DNA from 2 places in the Streptomyces sp. NPDC005576 genome. Region 2 is predicted to be linked to the other one. Evidence: predicted binding sites of a transcription regulator. Region 2 holds the regulator's gene; the other holds the start of a gene.
What was found. Region 2 encodes HspR, which represses chaperone genes until heat shock. Its sites were predicted from a motif close to TTGAGNNNNNNNNNCTCAA; they were not measured.
Positions count from the first base shown of each region.

Region 1: the regulator HspR is predicted to act here: its motif matches at 3,998-4,016, upstream of lon (endopeptidase La).

Region 1 covers NZ_JBIAJC010000002.1:303,996-311,294, forward strand. Annotated here, with positions in the region: gene ACFYPN_RS04690 (TetR/AcrR family transcriptional regulator) at 1-308, shown strand, start outside; gene ACFYPN_RS04695 (nucleotidyltransferase domain-containing protein) at 326-817, shown strand; gene ACFYPN_RS04700 (SCO5918 family protein) at 902-1,207, opposite strand; partial or broken gene ACFYPN_RS04705 (hypothetical protein) at 1,304-1,525, opposite strand; gene ACFYPN_RS04710 (cold-shock protein) at 1,851-2,054, opposite strand; gene ACFYPN_RS04715 (GNAT family N-acetyltransferase) at 2,960-3,505, shown strand; gene lon (endopeptidase La) at 4,039-6,459, shown strand; gene ACFYPN_RS04725 (polysaccharide deacetylase family protein) at 6,573-7,299, opposite strand, start outside.
Region 2 covers NZ_JBIAJC010000009.1:115,799-123,097, reverse strand. Annotated here, with positions in the region: gene clpB (ATP-dependent chaperone ClpB) at 1-286, opposite strand, end outside; gene ACFYPN_RS17725 (TIGR03618 family F420-dependent PPOX class oxidoreductase) at 474-878, shown strand; gene ACFYPN_RS17720 ((2Fe-2S)-binding protein) at 999-1,319, opposite strand; gene ACFYPN_RS17715 (hypothetical protein) at 1,316-1,717, opposite strand; gene ACFYPN_RS17710 (helix-turn-helix transcriptional regulator) at 1,858-2,838, shown strand; gene ACFYPN_RS17705 (heat shock protein transcriptional repressor HspR) at 2,950-3,396, opposite strand; gene dnaJ (molecular chaperone DnaJ) at 3,398-4,588, opposite strand; gene grpE (nucleotide exchange factor GrpE) at 4,763-5,401, opposite strand; gene dnaK (molecular chaperone DnaK) at 5,398-7,248, opposite strand.

The DNA.
Region 1 (7,299 bases), on a different contig from region 2:
ACCGCCGCCAGGGCCGCAACTGCCCGCTGAACGTCCTCACCGGCCAGCTCGCCGGGGACAACCCCGAGGTGCGTGCCGTGGCCGAGGACCTGATGGACCGCTGGCAGGCCCATCTGACCGCCGGAGTACGGGAGATGCAGCGCCAGGGGCTGATGTCGGCCATGCCGGAGGCGGAGCGCGCGGGGGAGTCGATCCTCGCCGCCGTCCAGGGAGGCGCCTTCACCATGATCGCCACCGGACGTCTCGGTCCGCTGGAATCCGCCCTCGACCTGGCCCTCGACCACCTCCGGGTGCGGGACACCGCCTGAGGGAGGGCTTCCCCGTGATGACGGCGGAAGAGGTGCTGTCCGTCCTGACCCTGTTGGGGCGGGCGGAGACCGACGTCTGGATCGGCGGCGGCTGGGGGATCGACGCGCTGATCGGCGAGCAGTCCCGGGAGCACCGCGACCTCGACCTGATGTACCGCCACGACCAGGAAAGGGCGGTGGTGTCCGCGCTGACCGGGGCGGGCTTCGCGGAGAGCCTGGACCAGCGCCCCGTACGGCTCGTCCTCGCGACCTCGACCGGCCGGGAACTCGATCTCCACCCGCTGGTCTTCGCCGCCGACGGCTTCGCCGTACAGGCGTCGTTCGCGCCGGACCACCCCTTCCGGTACCCCGCCTCCTGCTTCGTGACGGGCCTCGTCGGAGGGGTTCGTGTCCCGTGCCTCTCGGTCGAGCAGCAGGTCTACTTCCACCAGGGGTACGAACCCGCGGCCCGCGACCTGCACGACATGGCCCAGCTGCGCCGCGCCTTCGGGATCGCCACGCACTTCTGAGCCGCAAAGGCCCGGGACGCGGCATGCCGCATCCCGGGCCTTTGCGGGCCGGACCTCCAGCGGAGTCAGGCTTCCCGCAGCGGGTCAGGCGGCGGCGGGGGCGCCCAGCAGCTCGGAGGCGTGCTGAAAGCTGTCGGTCACGGGCGGGGCGGCCTGGGGCGGGGTGGGGCAGGTGAAGCCGAGCTGGGCCATGGCCCGGAGGACCTCACCGGCGCTGAAGTCCCGGCGGTCCTGGCGGGTGATGACCTGGCCGACCTGCTTGACCGGGTAGGTGCGGCGGCCGATGATCACGCACTCGCCGACGGCCGGCTCCGGCTTGATGCCCTTCATGGCTTCCAGGACTCCGTTCTTGGTGAGCTCGAACGGGAAGCGGGCGATGACGCAGCGCATGATGCCTCACAAAGAAACGAAGGGGTTGGGTGCTTTCGCGGTGAGCGAGTCGGTTCAGTGAACCAGGGCCAGAAGATCTGGGGCGCCGTCCCGGCCGTCGGCGAGGATGTCGCGCAACTGGATGCGGTCCGTGTACCCGGCACCGTCACGGACGGCGGCGAGTACGGCCATGGTGACCATCCCGGTGCGCAGACCGTCGTTGTCGCAGACGAGCAGGTGCTCCACGCGAGCACTGGCCATGACCGACAGGGCGACCTCGACGGTCATGTCGTCACCGACCCGCGGACCGGCGGTCTCCGACGCCTCGGACTCCACCAGGGGGAAAACGTGAACGGCGCCGCCGGTACGACTGCGGGAGAAGCGGTGGTGCGTACGTACGGAGTCCAAGGAGAACCTTCCTCGATACAGCGCCGATCAAGGAATTCCAGCAGCGGGCGAATGCCGTGGGGAATACCGAGAATGCGCCGGACGGAATGCGTGATCGGAGCCGGCCCACGTGAATCAAGTGTGGCGGTAAAACGGTGGTGCCCCGCGTCGGCGGAATTTGGTACGCGGGCGGGAGGAGCGAAAACGCTCGTGGCCGACGCCGCGCCCAGCGGGGCCCGGCCACGTTCTGCGCGTCACCACGTTCTGCGCGTCACCGTCAGGCAGGAACGATGTTCTCGGCCGTCGGGCCCTTCTGGGTCGGCGCGAGGTCGAAGGTGACCTTCTGGCCTTCCAGCAACTCGCGGAAGCCGCCGGCGGCGATGTTCGAGAAGTGGGCGAACACGTCCGGGCCGCCGCCCTCCTGCTCGATGAAGCCGAAACCCTTGGCCGGGTTGAACCATTTCACGGTACCGGACGCCATGTCATATCTCCCTGGGGCATTACGCCGGAAACCGCAGTGCGTGGAGGCCGGGTCGCCGCGGTGATGCCCCGTGTGAAGGACGGGAAACGCGAAAGGCGTCCTACTGTCGGAAATGTCGACGAGTGTGCTCGAAATCTTAGTACCACGGCAACTGGACTCGACGATAGCATGGGGTAGCGGCCGGTGGGCCATGCGTTTATCGCGTTCCCTCTGCCCGGATAAAAACACTTCGTGCGCGGTGTACCTAAAACTCGTCTCGCGGACACAGATATTGCTCCACCGGGGGCGCAGCTCTTCCGAGGTGCCGTCCGGCGCCTGGCTCGATGTCCCGGGAGGCGCTCCGGGAAAGAGGCCGGCCGGCCTCGTCGCTGCGCGGTCACTGTTCCGCATTCCGCACAGGCTCGCGGCGCACGGCCGCAGCGGGTGCGTGTGCGGGGATCGCGTGGGCTTGCTGAACTGCGTACCGCTGGTGTCCTCCTCCGCTCGGTGGCCCTGTACTGCGCCACCCGCAGACAGTCGGCCCTCCCGGTGCACGTCCGCAGCCGACGCCTCAACCCGCGTACGGATACCGCCTCGCGGCCTCTCGACGGCGGCCCCTGATGACCGCGGGCCGCCCGGTCCGGTCGTCAGCCCCGTCGCCTTCCTGCGCCACCCGTGGCTCCGGAACTCCACCACCGCACCGTCGGGCCCAGCTGTCTCTCTGACTGTGAGAGAAACCCTAGCCACGCCATGCATAGATATCTGCTGCGGTCGCGGGAGATTTCTCGGGCTGATCGAGGAGGCGGGGGCGTCGAGCTCAGGAGGCGCATGGGCGGAAGAGGACCCTTCGGGGCGGGGTCCGGGCCGGTGGCCGGATCGGACCGTGAGCCTTGAACGCGGCCGGCCCCGCTGATTGGCTGGGTGACATGAATGAGCTCGGAACCCTCGCCTGGCCACCTGTCCCGATCAGGGCCGAGAGGCTCGTGCTGCGGGCGCCCGAGGCTCGCGACCGCGCCGCGTTCATCGACCTGCTGGCGTCGCCGGACGTGCACACCTATCTCGGTGGCCCCCGCCCGCGGGACGAGCTGGACCGCGAGTTGCCGACGGTGCCCGAGCGGTGGCCCGGCAGTTTCGTCGTCGATCTCGACGGGGTGATGATCGGCCAGATCCTGCTCAGAAGGGCCACGGAGCACCGTCGCCCGGCAGCCGTGGGAATGGTCGACCTCGGTTACCTGTTCCTGCCTCGGGCGTGGGGGTCCGGGTACGCCGCCGAAGCGTGCGCGGCGGCACTCGACTGGTTCGACGGCGCCCTTCCCGGGGAGCCGGTGGTGCTCGCCACCCAGACCGCCAACGTGGGTTCGATGCGCCTCGCGGCGAAGCTCGGGTTCGCCGAGGTGGAGCGGTTCCACGCCTGGGGCGCCGAGCAGTGGCTCGGTATGCGGCCTCCGGTCGCCCCGTCCGACGACCGGTGATTCCACCCGCTCCGAGGCGGTCGCTCCTGTGGGCAGCCCGAGGTTGTCTCTGCCCCAGGCGCTGACCAGCGAGATGGAGAGTCAGTGTCTGCACAGCAGACCTGCAGATCCACCTTGCATTTTCGACGGTCAGTGGGGGGCCGTGCGGTGCTCCGCAGACGGAACCGCACGCACTCGCGAACTTGACTGTGGTGTGCTGCCGGACGTCGCACCCGCCCAAGGCTGTGCAGAGTTGGTTACGCCCAGGCGTAACCAACTCTGCGAGCCCACGGAGGTCGGCTGTAACCAACTCTGCAGAACTCATGGGAAATGTGGCTCGGTGCGGTCGGACAGCCCGATCGGGCGGCCCGGCCGCGGTGGGCGTAGCGGTAACCGTGGTAGTCGGAGTCGAGGCCGGGCGGAGGATGAGCGAAGGGGCCCACGTCGAAGGACGCAGCTCCCTGATCGCTCACAGCGAACACGCCATGGGGAACATTCATCGGCTCACAAGCATTGAGCCTGCATAGCTCAACTTGACTGCCGAAGGGAAGATCATGGCTACCGACACCAAGGCGTCCACCCCGTTCGACCTGCCTGTGCTGCCGCTCGACGACGAAGTCGTGCTGCCCGGCATGGTGGTTCCTCTCGATCTTTCCGACAGCGAGGCGCGGGCCGCCGTGGAGGCGGCGCAGGCCGCCGCCGAGGAGGGCAGCAAGCCCGAGGTGCTGCTGGTGCCGCGCATCGACGGCAGGTACACGGGGACGGGTGTCCTCGGTACGGTCGAGCAGATCGGGCGGCTCTCCGACGGGGACCCCGGCGCGATCGTGCGGGCCCGTTCGCGGGTACGCATCGGCACCGGTACGAGCGGTCCCGGGCGTGCCCTGTGGGTCGAGGCGACCCGGATCGACGAGAACGTGCCCGACCCGCTGCCGGGTGCCGTCACCGAGCTGGTCAAGGAGTACAAGGCGCTCGCCACCAGCTGGCTGAAGAAGCGGGGGGCCTGGCAGGTCGTCGACCGGGTGCAGCAGATCGAGGGCGTCTCCGCGCTCGCCGACAACTCCGGGTACTCGCCCTTCCTGACCACGGCGCAGAAGGTGGAGCTGCTGGAGACCGCGGACGCGGTCGCCCGGCTGAAGCTCGCCGTGCGGTGGCTCGGTGAGCACCTCGCCGAGCAGGACGTGGCCGAGTCCATCGCGAAGGACGTCCAGGAGGGCGTCGACAAGCAGCAGCGCGAGTTCCTGCTGCGGCGCCAGCTCGACGCCGTACGCAAGGAGCTGTCCGAGCTCAACGGCGACCCGGGGGACGAGTCCGACGACTACCGCGCCCGTGTCGAGGCCGCCGACCTGCCCGAGCACGTCCGCGAGGCCGCGCTCAAGGAGGTCGAGAAGCTGGAGCGGTCCTCGGACCAGAGCCCCGAGGGCTCCTGGATCCGGACCTGGCTGGACACCGTCCTCGAGCTGCCGTGGAACGAGCGGACCGAGGACGCGTACGACATCCGGGGCGCGCAGGCGACCCTGGACGCCGAGCACGCCGGTCTGCAGGACGTCAAGGAGCGCATCACCGAGTACCTCGCGGTCCGCAAGCGCCGGGCCGACCGGGGCCTCGGTGTCGTCGGCGGACGGCGCGGCGGAGCGGTGCTGGCGCTCGTCGGGCCCCCCGGCGTGGGAAAGACCTCGCTCGGCGAGTCCGTGGCGCACGCCATGGGCCGCAAGTTCGTCAGGGTCGCGCTCGGCGGAGTCCGGGACGAGGCGGAGATCCGGGGCCACCGGCGTACGTACGTCGGCGCGCTGCCGGGGCGTATCGTCCGGGCGATCAAGGAGGCCGGCTCGATGAACCCGGTCGTCCTGCTCGACGAGATCGACAAGGTGGGCTCCGACTTCCGGGGCGACCCGGCCGCCGCGCTCCTCGAAGTGCTGGACCCGGCGCAGAACCACACCTTCCGCGACCACTATCTGGAGGTCGAACTCGACCTCAGCGACGTGGTCTTCCTCGCCACCGCGAATGTCCTGGAGGCCATCCCGGAGGCGCTGCTCGACCGCATGGAGCTCGTCCGGCTCGACGGGTACACCGAGGACGAGAAGGTCGTCATCGCCCGCGACCACCTGCTCCCGCGCCAGCTGGAGCGGGCCGGTCTGGAGAAGGACGAGGTCGCGCTGGAGGAGTCGGCGCTGCGCAAGCTGGCCGGCGAGTACACCCGTGAGGCCGGCGTACGGACCCTGGAGCGGGCCATCGCCCGGCTGTTGCGGAAGGTCGCGGCCCAGCACGAACTGGGCGACCGGGAGTTGCCGTTCACGGTCGCCGACGCCGATCTGCGGGGGCTGATCGGCCGGCCGCACCACGTGCCCGAGTCCGCGCAGGACCCGGCCGAGCGCCGTACCGCGGTCCCCGGCGTGGCCACCGGCCTCGCGGTGACCGGTGCGGGCGGCGACGTCCTCTTCGTCGAGGCATCGCTGGCCGACCCGGAGACCGGGGCGTCCGGTCTGACCCTGACCGGTCAGCTCGGCGACGTGATGAAGGAGTCCGCGCAGATCGCGCTGAGCTTCCTGCGGTCGCACGGGGCGGAGCTGGAGCTGCCGGTCGCCGACCTCAAGGACCGGGGTATCCACATCCACTTCCCGGCGGGCGCGGTCCCGAAGGACGGTCCGAGCGCCGGCATCACCATGACGACCGCGCTGGCCTCGCTGCTCTCCGGACGGCTGGTCCGTACGGACGTGGCGATGACCGGTGAGGTCTCGCTGACCGGGCGGGTCCTGCCGATCGGCGGTCTGAAGCAGAAGCTGCTGGCGGCGCACCGGGCCGGGATCACCACGGTGGTGATCCCCAAGCGGAACGAAGCCGATCTGGACGACGTCCCGGCCGAGGTCCTGGAGAAGCTGGAGGTGCACCCGGTGACCGATGTCCGCCAGGTGCTGGAGATCGCCCTCGCTCCGGCCACCGCCGCCGCGGAGGAGAAGAAGGTCCCGGCCGCGGCGTGAGCGGCGCGGCGTGACGGACGTGCCGCCACGGACGTGACCGGTACGGACGGCCCGTCGCCCCGGAGACCCCGGGGAGGCGGGCCGTTCCGGTGTCCGGACGGCGCGCGGCCGGATCAGGGGCGGTAGACCGTGCCCGGTTCGGGCTCGGCGGGGGCCATCAACTCGGGGACGGTCACGAGCGTGTAGCCGCGTTCCCGCAGGGCGTCGATGATGCCCGGCACGGCGGGCACGGTCCCCTTGTATATGTCGTGGAGAAGGATGATGCCGTCCCGGCTCGCCTGGTCCAGGATGCGCTTCTCTATGAGCGCCGAGTCGGTGGTCGAGTAGTCCTTCGCGGTCGCGCTCCAGAGGATCTGGGAGAGCCCGAGGTCCTTGCTGATCTCCGAGACGGTGTCGTCGGTACGGCCCTGGGGCGGACGCATCAGCCGGGGCTTCTTCCCGGTGATCTTCGCTATGGCGTCCTGCGTCTTCTCCAGCTCGGCCCGTATCTCGTCCGGCTCCTTGTCCGTCAGGATCTCGTGCGACCAGGTGTGGTTGCCCACCTCATGGCCCTCGTCCGCGATGCGCCGCACGGTGTCCGGGTGCTTGAGGACGTGGTTCTCGCCCAGCAGGAAGAAGGTCGCGTGCACCTTCTTCTCCTTGAGCACGTCCAGCAGGTGCGGGGTGTCCTTGCCGGGTCCGGCGTCGAAGGTGAGGGCGATGCACTTCGCGACGCGGCAGTCCACCGGGCCGAGTTCGCCCTTCGCCTCGGAGGCCGCCTCCTCGCGCGCCGAGGCGGGTGCCGTGGTCGCCATGGAGCAGCCACCCAGGGTGAGTGTGAGTGCGGTCACCAGGGCGGCG
Region 2 (7,299 bases):
CGGCGTCGCTGACGACGGCGAGCAACTCGCGGTTGGGCTGCGGCGGTGCCACGGTGGAACCGGTGACGCTCGGCAGCGCGCCGAGCAGCCGCTCGGTCTCCGTGCGCACCATGGCCTGGTCCGCCTCCACGGCGGCCAAGAGATCGATGATGTTCTCGTTGTCTTCACCCGCGAGCAGCGCGAGCAGCAGGTGTGCGGGGGTCAGATCGGGGTGTCCGTCCTTCACCGCCCTGCTGGTGGCCGCGGTGAGGGCGTCCCTGCTCTTGTTGGTCAGCTCGGCGTCCACGTGCGCTGTCTCCTCCTCGACGATCGCGTCCTACCCAGGCTCGGAACCTGGCCCATGATTCGATCAACGTGCACAAAGTTGAGTCTATTCCACTCAAGGCTGGTATTCGAGCGCACGGGGCTCCGCACCCGCGAGACTCCGCACCTGCACCCAGGGTGTCGCGGGAGCACCTCCTACGCTTTCGCCCATGGCCCTCGACGTACGCAAACCAAGCCCCGAGTACCTCGCCTTCTGGCGCGAGTACCACCTCTGCACGCTGACCACCCTCCGCCCGGACGGCACCCCGCACGTGGTGCCCGTCTGCGTGACGTACGACCCCGGGGCGGGGCTGGCCCGCATCATCACCGACGGCGGCAGCCGGAAGGTGGCCCACGTCCGGGCGGCGGGTCCGGAGGGGGCACGGGTCGCGGTCTGCCAGATGCACCGCGCCCGCTGGGCGACGCTGGAGGGCCGCGCGACGATCCGTACGGAGCGGGAGGTCGTCGAGGACGCCGAACGCCGCCACACCGAGCGCTACGGGCGGGAGCCGAGGGTCAACCCGACGCGGGTCGTCATCGAGATCGCCCTGGACCGGGCCCTCGGCCGGGCCTGAGGGGCGCGCCCCCACCGCGTGTCGCGCCCGGCACAAGCACAGCGGCGCCACCGTGTCAGGTCACGGTGGCGCCGCTGTGTGGGGGATGCGCTTGAGCGATGTGGTGGTTCGGGGGATCGCTCAGGCGCTTCGGGGGGTGGCTGAGATGGTCTCGGGGTCGAACAGTTCGTGGTCGCGCTGGTCCAGATTGACGAAGATCATGCCGTACCTCACCGCGCAGCGCACGGGCTGTGGGGCGCCACGTGGCCTGCGCAGACAGCGGTAGGCGCGAATCTCCTCGCCCTCCTCCATCACGACGACCACGGGCTCACCGAGCAGGGTGACCATCAACGAGTCACCCGGGCCCGGCAGAGCGGTGAGCAGGTCGACGAAGTGCCACCCCGAGCGATAGGCCGAAGCCATCTCGCGCCGGAAGATCCGGTCGTCCGGCGGGGTGGTCATGCGCTTGCGGAGGCCGGAAGCGAGTCCCAGCCGATGTCACTCTGAACCTTGTTCAGCGAGTCCCAGCCGATGTCACCCTGCGTCTTGTTCAGCAAGTCCCAGCCGATGTCACGGGTCGCCGATGCCTGCACGGCCCAGCCGATGTCACCCCGGGTCTTGTTCAGCGAGTCCCAGCCGATGTCGGCCCGGACCGCACCGAGCAGGTCCCAGCCGATGTCACCCTGCGTCGTGTTCAGCGAGTCCCAGCCGATGTCACCGGGCGTCGCCGTAGCCTCGCTGTTCCAGCCAATGTCCCCCGGGACAGCAGCCGCCTCACTGTCCCAGCCGATGTCGCCCGCGCCCACCAGCCCAAAACCCAAGGCTGCGACGAACGAGGCGGCAAGCACCGAGCGAAGCATTCGCTTATCCATAGTCGGCTTCGTCCTCACTTGTGGATTCCTCTCCCCCGCTCCTAAGACGATGTCTCACGCGACCCCGTGAACACCACAGAGTCGATGCATCATGTTCTTGCATGTTCAGGAACCTGGGGGGTGGAGAAATGATCACAAGAGACACGAAAACGACACATCCTCACGGGATCACCGAACTGTGCGAGGAAGGCAAACGCCTCTACTCGGGCGCAATCCGCTCCGGACGGATCGCGCGCGACGAGGTCGAACCAGCACCGTGCCTCATGGAGTTCGCCCTGCTGCACGCGGACCCCGACGACCCGGACTGGCTGCGCCCCGTCCCTCCCTCCACCGCGCTCGCCCAGCACGTGAACCCTCTGGAGCGCGAGATACAGGAGCGCAGACGCCACTCGTTGCTCCTCGCCGAGTCCTTCGAGCCCTTCATGGACATCAGCGCGCAGGGACCGCCGGCCACCCACGCCATCACGGTGCTGGAGGGCGTGGCCCGGATCAACGGCGCCCTGGACATCGCCACCGCGGAGTGCCGCACCGAGGTCCTCACCATCCAGCCCGGCGGCGGACGGAACGAGGACCGGCTGGGGAAGGCCCTGGAGCGCGGCCTCTCCGTCGTCCACCGCGGCGTCCGCATGCGGACGTTGTACCAGCACACGGTCCGCTACAGCCCCAGCACCCTCGCGTACGCGGAACGCATCGCTGACGCGAACGTCGAAATCAGGACATCCGAGGAGCTCATCGAGCGTCTCATCATCTTCGACCGTACCGTCGCCTTCATCCCGGCCCAGGACGACCGCCAGGTCGCCCTGGAGCTGCGCCACCCGGGTCTGGTCGCCTATCTGGCGTCGGTCTTCGAGAAGTTCTGGAGCCGCGCCACCCCGCTCCTGGAGGAGATCCGGTACGAGCCCACGCCGGACGGCATCAGCGCTGTCCAGCGCTCCATCGCCCACCTCCTCGTGGAGGGTCACGTGGACGACTCGATCGCGCGCCGGCTCGGCATGAACGTACGGACCTGCCGGGCGCACATCGCCAAGCTCGCCGCCACCCTCGGCAGCAGCAGCCGCGCGCAGCTCGGCTTCCTGATAGCCCAGTCGGGAATCCTCAACGAGGACTGAGGCCGCCGGCCAGCGCCCCGCCGCCGCCCCCACTACGCGACAGAGCCCGCCCACCGGTACGACCGGGAGGCGGGCCCATGTGCGGGACGGGCGTCACGCGCCCGTCCGGTGTCAGTCCCTCGGCCGCTTCGGCCGCCATACGACCAGCGCACTGGTCTGCTGCACGTCCTGGTACGGCACGAGGTCGCGCCGGTACGAGGCGTGCACCTGGGCCTCGGCCTGCCGTACGGCGACGGCCGCCCCGTCCACCGCGGTGGACAGCTCGGCGACGCGTTGCTGGAGCGCCGCGACCTGGTTCTCCAGCTCGATGATGCGCTTGATGCCGGCCAGGTTGATGCCTTCGTCCTGGGACAACTGCTGGACGTTGCGGAGCAGTTCGATGTCACGGGCCGAGTAACGCCGTCCGCGGCCGGCCGTGCGGTCCGGGGAGACCAGACCGAGGCGGTCGTACTGACGGAGTGTCTGCGGGTGCAGACCCGAGAGCTGGGCCGCGATCGAAATCACGTACACCGGGGTCTCGTCGTTCAGTTCGTACGGGTTACGTCGGCGGCCGTCCATCTCAAGCTCCCTTCGCGGCCTGGAACAGGTCGGCCCGCGGGTCCTGGACCGCGGTCGCCTTGCGGTAGGCCTCCAGCGCTTCTCTGGCTTCGTCGCCCAGCTCGGTGGGCACCGCGACCTCCACGGTGACGAGGAGGTCGCCCCGGGTTCCGTCCTTGCGTACGGCACCCTTGCCACGGGCGCGCATCGTACGCCCGTTCGGGGTACCCGCGGGGATCTTGAGGGTGACCGGGGGCCCACCGAGGGTGGGCACCTTCACCTCGCCGCCGAGTGCCGCCTCCGGGAAGGTGACGGGCACGGTGACGGTGAGGTTGTCGCCCTTGCGGCCGAAGACCGGGTGCGTGTCCACGTGGACAGCGACGTAGAGGTCACCGGCCGGACCGCCGCGCTCGCCCTGGCCGCCCTTGCCGCGCAGCCTGATGCGCTGCCCGTCGGAGACGCCCGCCGGGATACGGACCTGCATGGTGCGGGCGGACTTGGCGCGTCCGCTGCCCTTGCAGACCTCACAGGGGTTCTCGGCGATCAGGCCGCGGCCCTTGCAGTCCACGCACGGGTCGGTGAGCGAGAACCCGCCACCGCTGCCGCGCGAGACCTGGCCCGTACCGACGCAGGTCGGGCAGACCCGCGGGGTGCCGTTCTTGTCGCCGGTGCCCGAACACGCCTTGCAGGGTGCCTGGCTGGACATCCGCAGCGGGACCGTGGCCCCGTCGACGGCCTCGGTGAAGCTGAGCGTCACCTCGGTCTCGATGTCCTGGCCCCGGCGCGGCTGCACCCGGGTGCCGGGACCGCCGCCGCGGTTGAACAGCCCGCCGAACACGTCGCCGAGACCTCCCCCGCCGCCGAATCCGCCGGCGCCCTGGCCCGCGCCGCCCTGGGTGCCTCCGAAGAGGTCCCCCAGGTCGAAGCCGCCGGGGAACCCGCCTCCGGCACCGGGACCGGGCCGGAACCCGCCGTTGCCGAAGAGGGCGCGCGCCTCGTCGTACTCCTTGCGCCGCTTGGCGTCCCCGAGGACGTCGTTCGCCTCGGAGATCTCCTTGAAGCGCTCCTCGGCCTTGGCGTCGCCCTTGTTGGCGTCCGGGTGGAACTCGCGGGCGAGCTTCCGGTACGCCTTCTTGATCTCGGCGTCGGTGGCGTCCTTCGGGACGCCGAGGACCTTGTAGTAGTCCTTCTCGACGAAGTCCTTCGTGCTCATCGACGTCCCTCCTTCCGGACGATCGGCCGGCGGCCTCTCGCGTACGAATCGACCGGCTCGCGGGGAACACCGTCGCTCCCCGGTCCGCACCGGTCACTGGACAAGGCCCTGGCGGCCGGCCCTGGGGCCGGCCGCCCGGCCGGTCGGTGTGCGACCGAGTGGTCCGACGTGATGTCAGACCTCCTCGGGGCCACCGCTCTCCTCGTCGTCAACCTTCTCTTCCTTCGCCGCCGCGGGCGTGGCGCCCGGCTGCGGCTCCGCCACGGCGACCCGCGCGGGGCGGATGGTGCGCTCGCCGAAGCGGTACCCCGGCTGCAGGATCGCCACGCAGGTCGTCTCCGTGACATCCGGTGCGTAGCTGTGCATCAGGGCTTCATGGATCGTCGGGTCGAAGGGCTCGCCCTCCTCGCCGAACTGCTGGAGACCCAGCTTGGTGACGATCGACTCCAGGTTGTCGGCCACCGACTTGAAGCCGCCGACGAGCTCGCCGTGCTCGCGGGCCCGGCCGACGTCGTCGAGGACGGGGAGGAGCTCGGTCAGGAGGTTCGCCGAGGCGATCTCCTTGACCGTGACCCGGTCCCGCTCCACGCGGCGGCGGTAGTTCTGGTACTCGGCCTGGAGGCGCTGGAGGTCCGCCGTGCGCTCGGAGAGCGCCGTGCGTACCTGGTCCAGCTGCGCGGTCAGGCCTGCGGTCTGGTCAGCATCCCCGGCCGGGGCCGCCTCCTCGGAGGCGGCCGTCGGCTCGGCGTCGTCGGAGGTGGCGCCGGAAGGGACGTCGGGCTTCTCCTCGAAGCCCGGGGTCTCCTCCGTCACACCGCACCGCCCTTGCTGTCCTTCTCGTCGTCCACGATCTCGGCGTCAACGACGTCGTCGTCGGCCGGACGGGCCTGCTCGGCACCGGGCTCACCGGCGGCCGCACCATCGGCCTGGGCGTTGGCGTACATCGCCTGGCCCAGCTTCTGGGAGACGGCCGCGACCTTCTCGGTGGCCGTACGGATCTCGGCGGTGTCCTCGCCCTTGAGCTTCTCCTTCAGCTCGCCGAGCGCGGTCTCCACCTCCGTCTTGACGTCGCCGGGGACCTTGTCCTCGTTGTCCTTGAGGAACTTCTCCGTCTGGTAGACGAGCTGCTCGCCCTGGTTGCGCGTCTCGGCGGCCTCACGGCGACGGTGGTCCTCGTCGGCGTACTGCTCGGCCTCTTCGCGCATCCGGTTGACCTCGTCCTTCGGCAGCGAGGAGCCACCGGTGACGGTCATCTTCTGCTCCTTGCCGGTGCCGAGGTCCTTGGCTCCGACGTGCATGATGCCGTTGGCGTCGATGTCGAAGGTGACCTCGATCTGCGGCACGCCGCGCGGGGCCGGCGGCAGGCCCGTCAGCTCGAACATTCCGAGCTTCTTGTTGTACGCCGCGATCTCGCGCTCGCCCTGGTAGACCTGGATCTGCACGGAGGGCTGGTTGTCCTCGGCGGTGGTGAAGATCTCGGACCGCTTGGTCGGGATCGTCGTGTTCCGCTCGATGAGCTTGGTCATGATGCCGCCCTTGGTCTCGATACCGAGGGACAGCGGGGTGACGTCGAGGAGCAGGACGTCCTTGACCTCACCCTTCAGGACACCGGCCTGGAGCGAGGCGCCGATGGCGACGACCTCGTCCGGGTTCACGCCCTTGTTGGCGTCCTGGCCACCGGTCAGCTCCTTGACGAGCTCGGCGACGGCCGGCATACGGGTCGAGCCACCGACGAGAACGACGTGGTCGATCTCGGAGAGCGCGATGCCCGCGTCCTTGATGACGTTGTGGAACGGGCTCTTGCACCGGTCCAGCAGGTCGGCGGTCAGCTGCTGGAACTGCGAGCGCGTGAGCTTCTCGTCCAGGTGCAGCGGACCCTCGGCGGACGCCGTGATGTAGGGGAGGTTGATCGTGGTCTCGGTCGAGGACGAGAGCTCGATCTTCGCCTTCTCCGCAGCCTCGCGGAGACGCTGGAGAGCCATCTTGTCCTTGGACAGGTCCACGCCGTGGCCGTTGGCGAACACCTTCACCAGGTGGTCGACGACGCGCTGGTCCCAGTCGTCACCACCGAGGTGGTTGTCACCGTTGGTGGCCTTCACCTCGACGACGCCGTCACCGATCTCCAGGAGCGACACGTCGAAGGTGCCGCCACCGAGGTCGAAGACGAGGATCGTCTGGTCGTCCTTGTCGAGGCCGTACGCCAGCGCGGCGGCGGTCGGCTCGTTGACGATGCGCAGGACGTTGAGGCCCGCGATCTCACCGGCCTCCTTCGTCGCCTGACGCTCGGAGTCGTTGAAGTACGCCGGGACGGTGATGACCGCGTCGGTCACCTTCTCGCCCAGGTACGCCTCGGCGTCACGCTTGAGCTTCTGCAGGATGAAGGCGCTCATCTGCTGCGGGTTGAAGCTCTTGCCGTCGAGGTCGATCTTCCAGTCAGTGCCCATGTGGCGCTTGACGGAGCGGATGGTCCTGTCGACGTTGGTGACGGCCTGTCGCTTGGCCACCTCGCCGACGAGCACCTCGCCGTTCTTCGCGAAGGCGACGACGGACGGCGTGGTCCTGGCGCCTTCGGCGTTGGTGATGACGGTGGGCTCGCCGCCTTCGAGAACGCTGACGACGGAGTTAGTCGTGCCCAGGTCGATGCCGACCGCACGTGCCATTTCGATTCCTCCTGAAGAATTACTTGAGCGGATCTGACTCAAGGATGCATC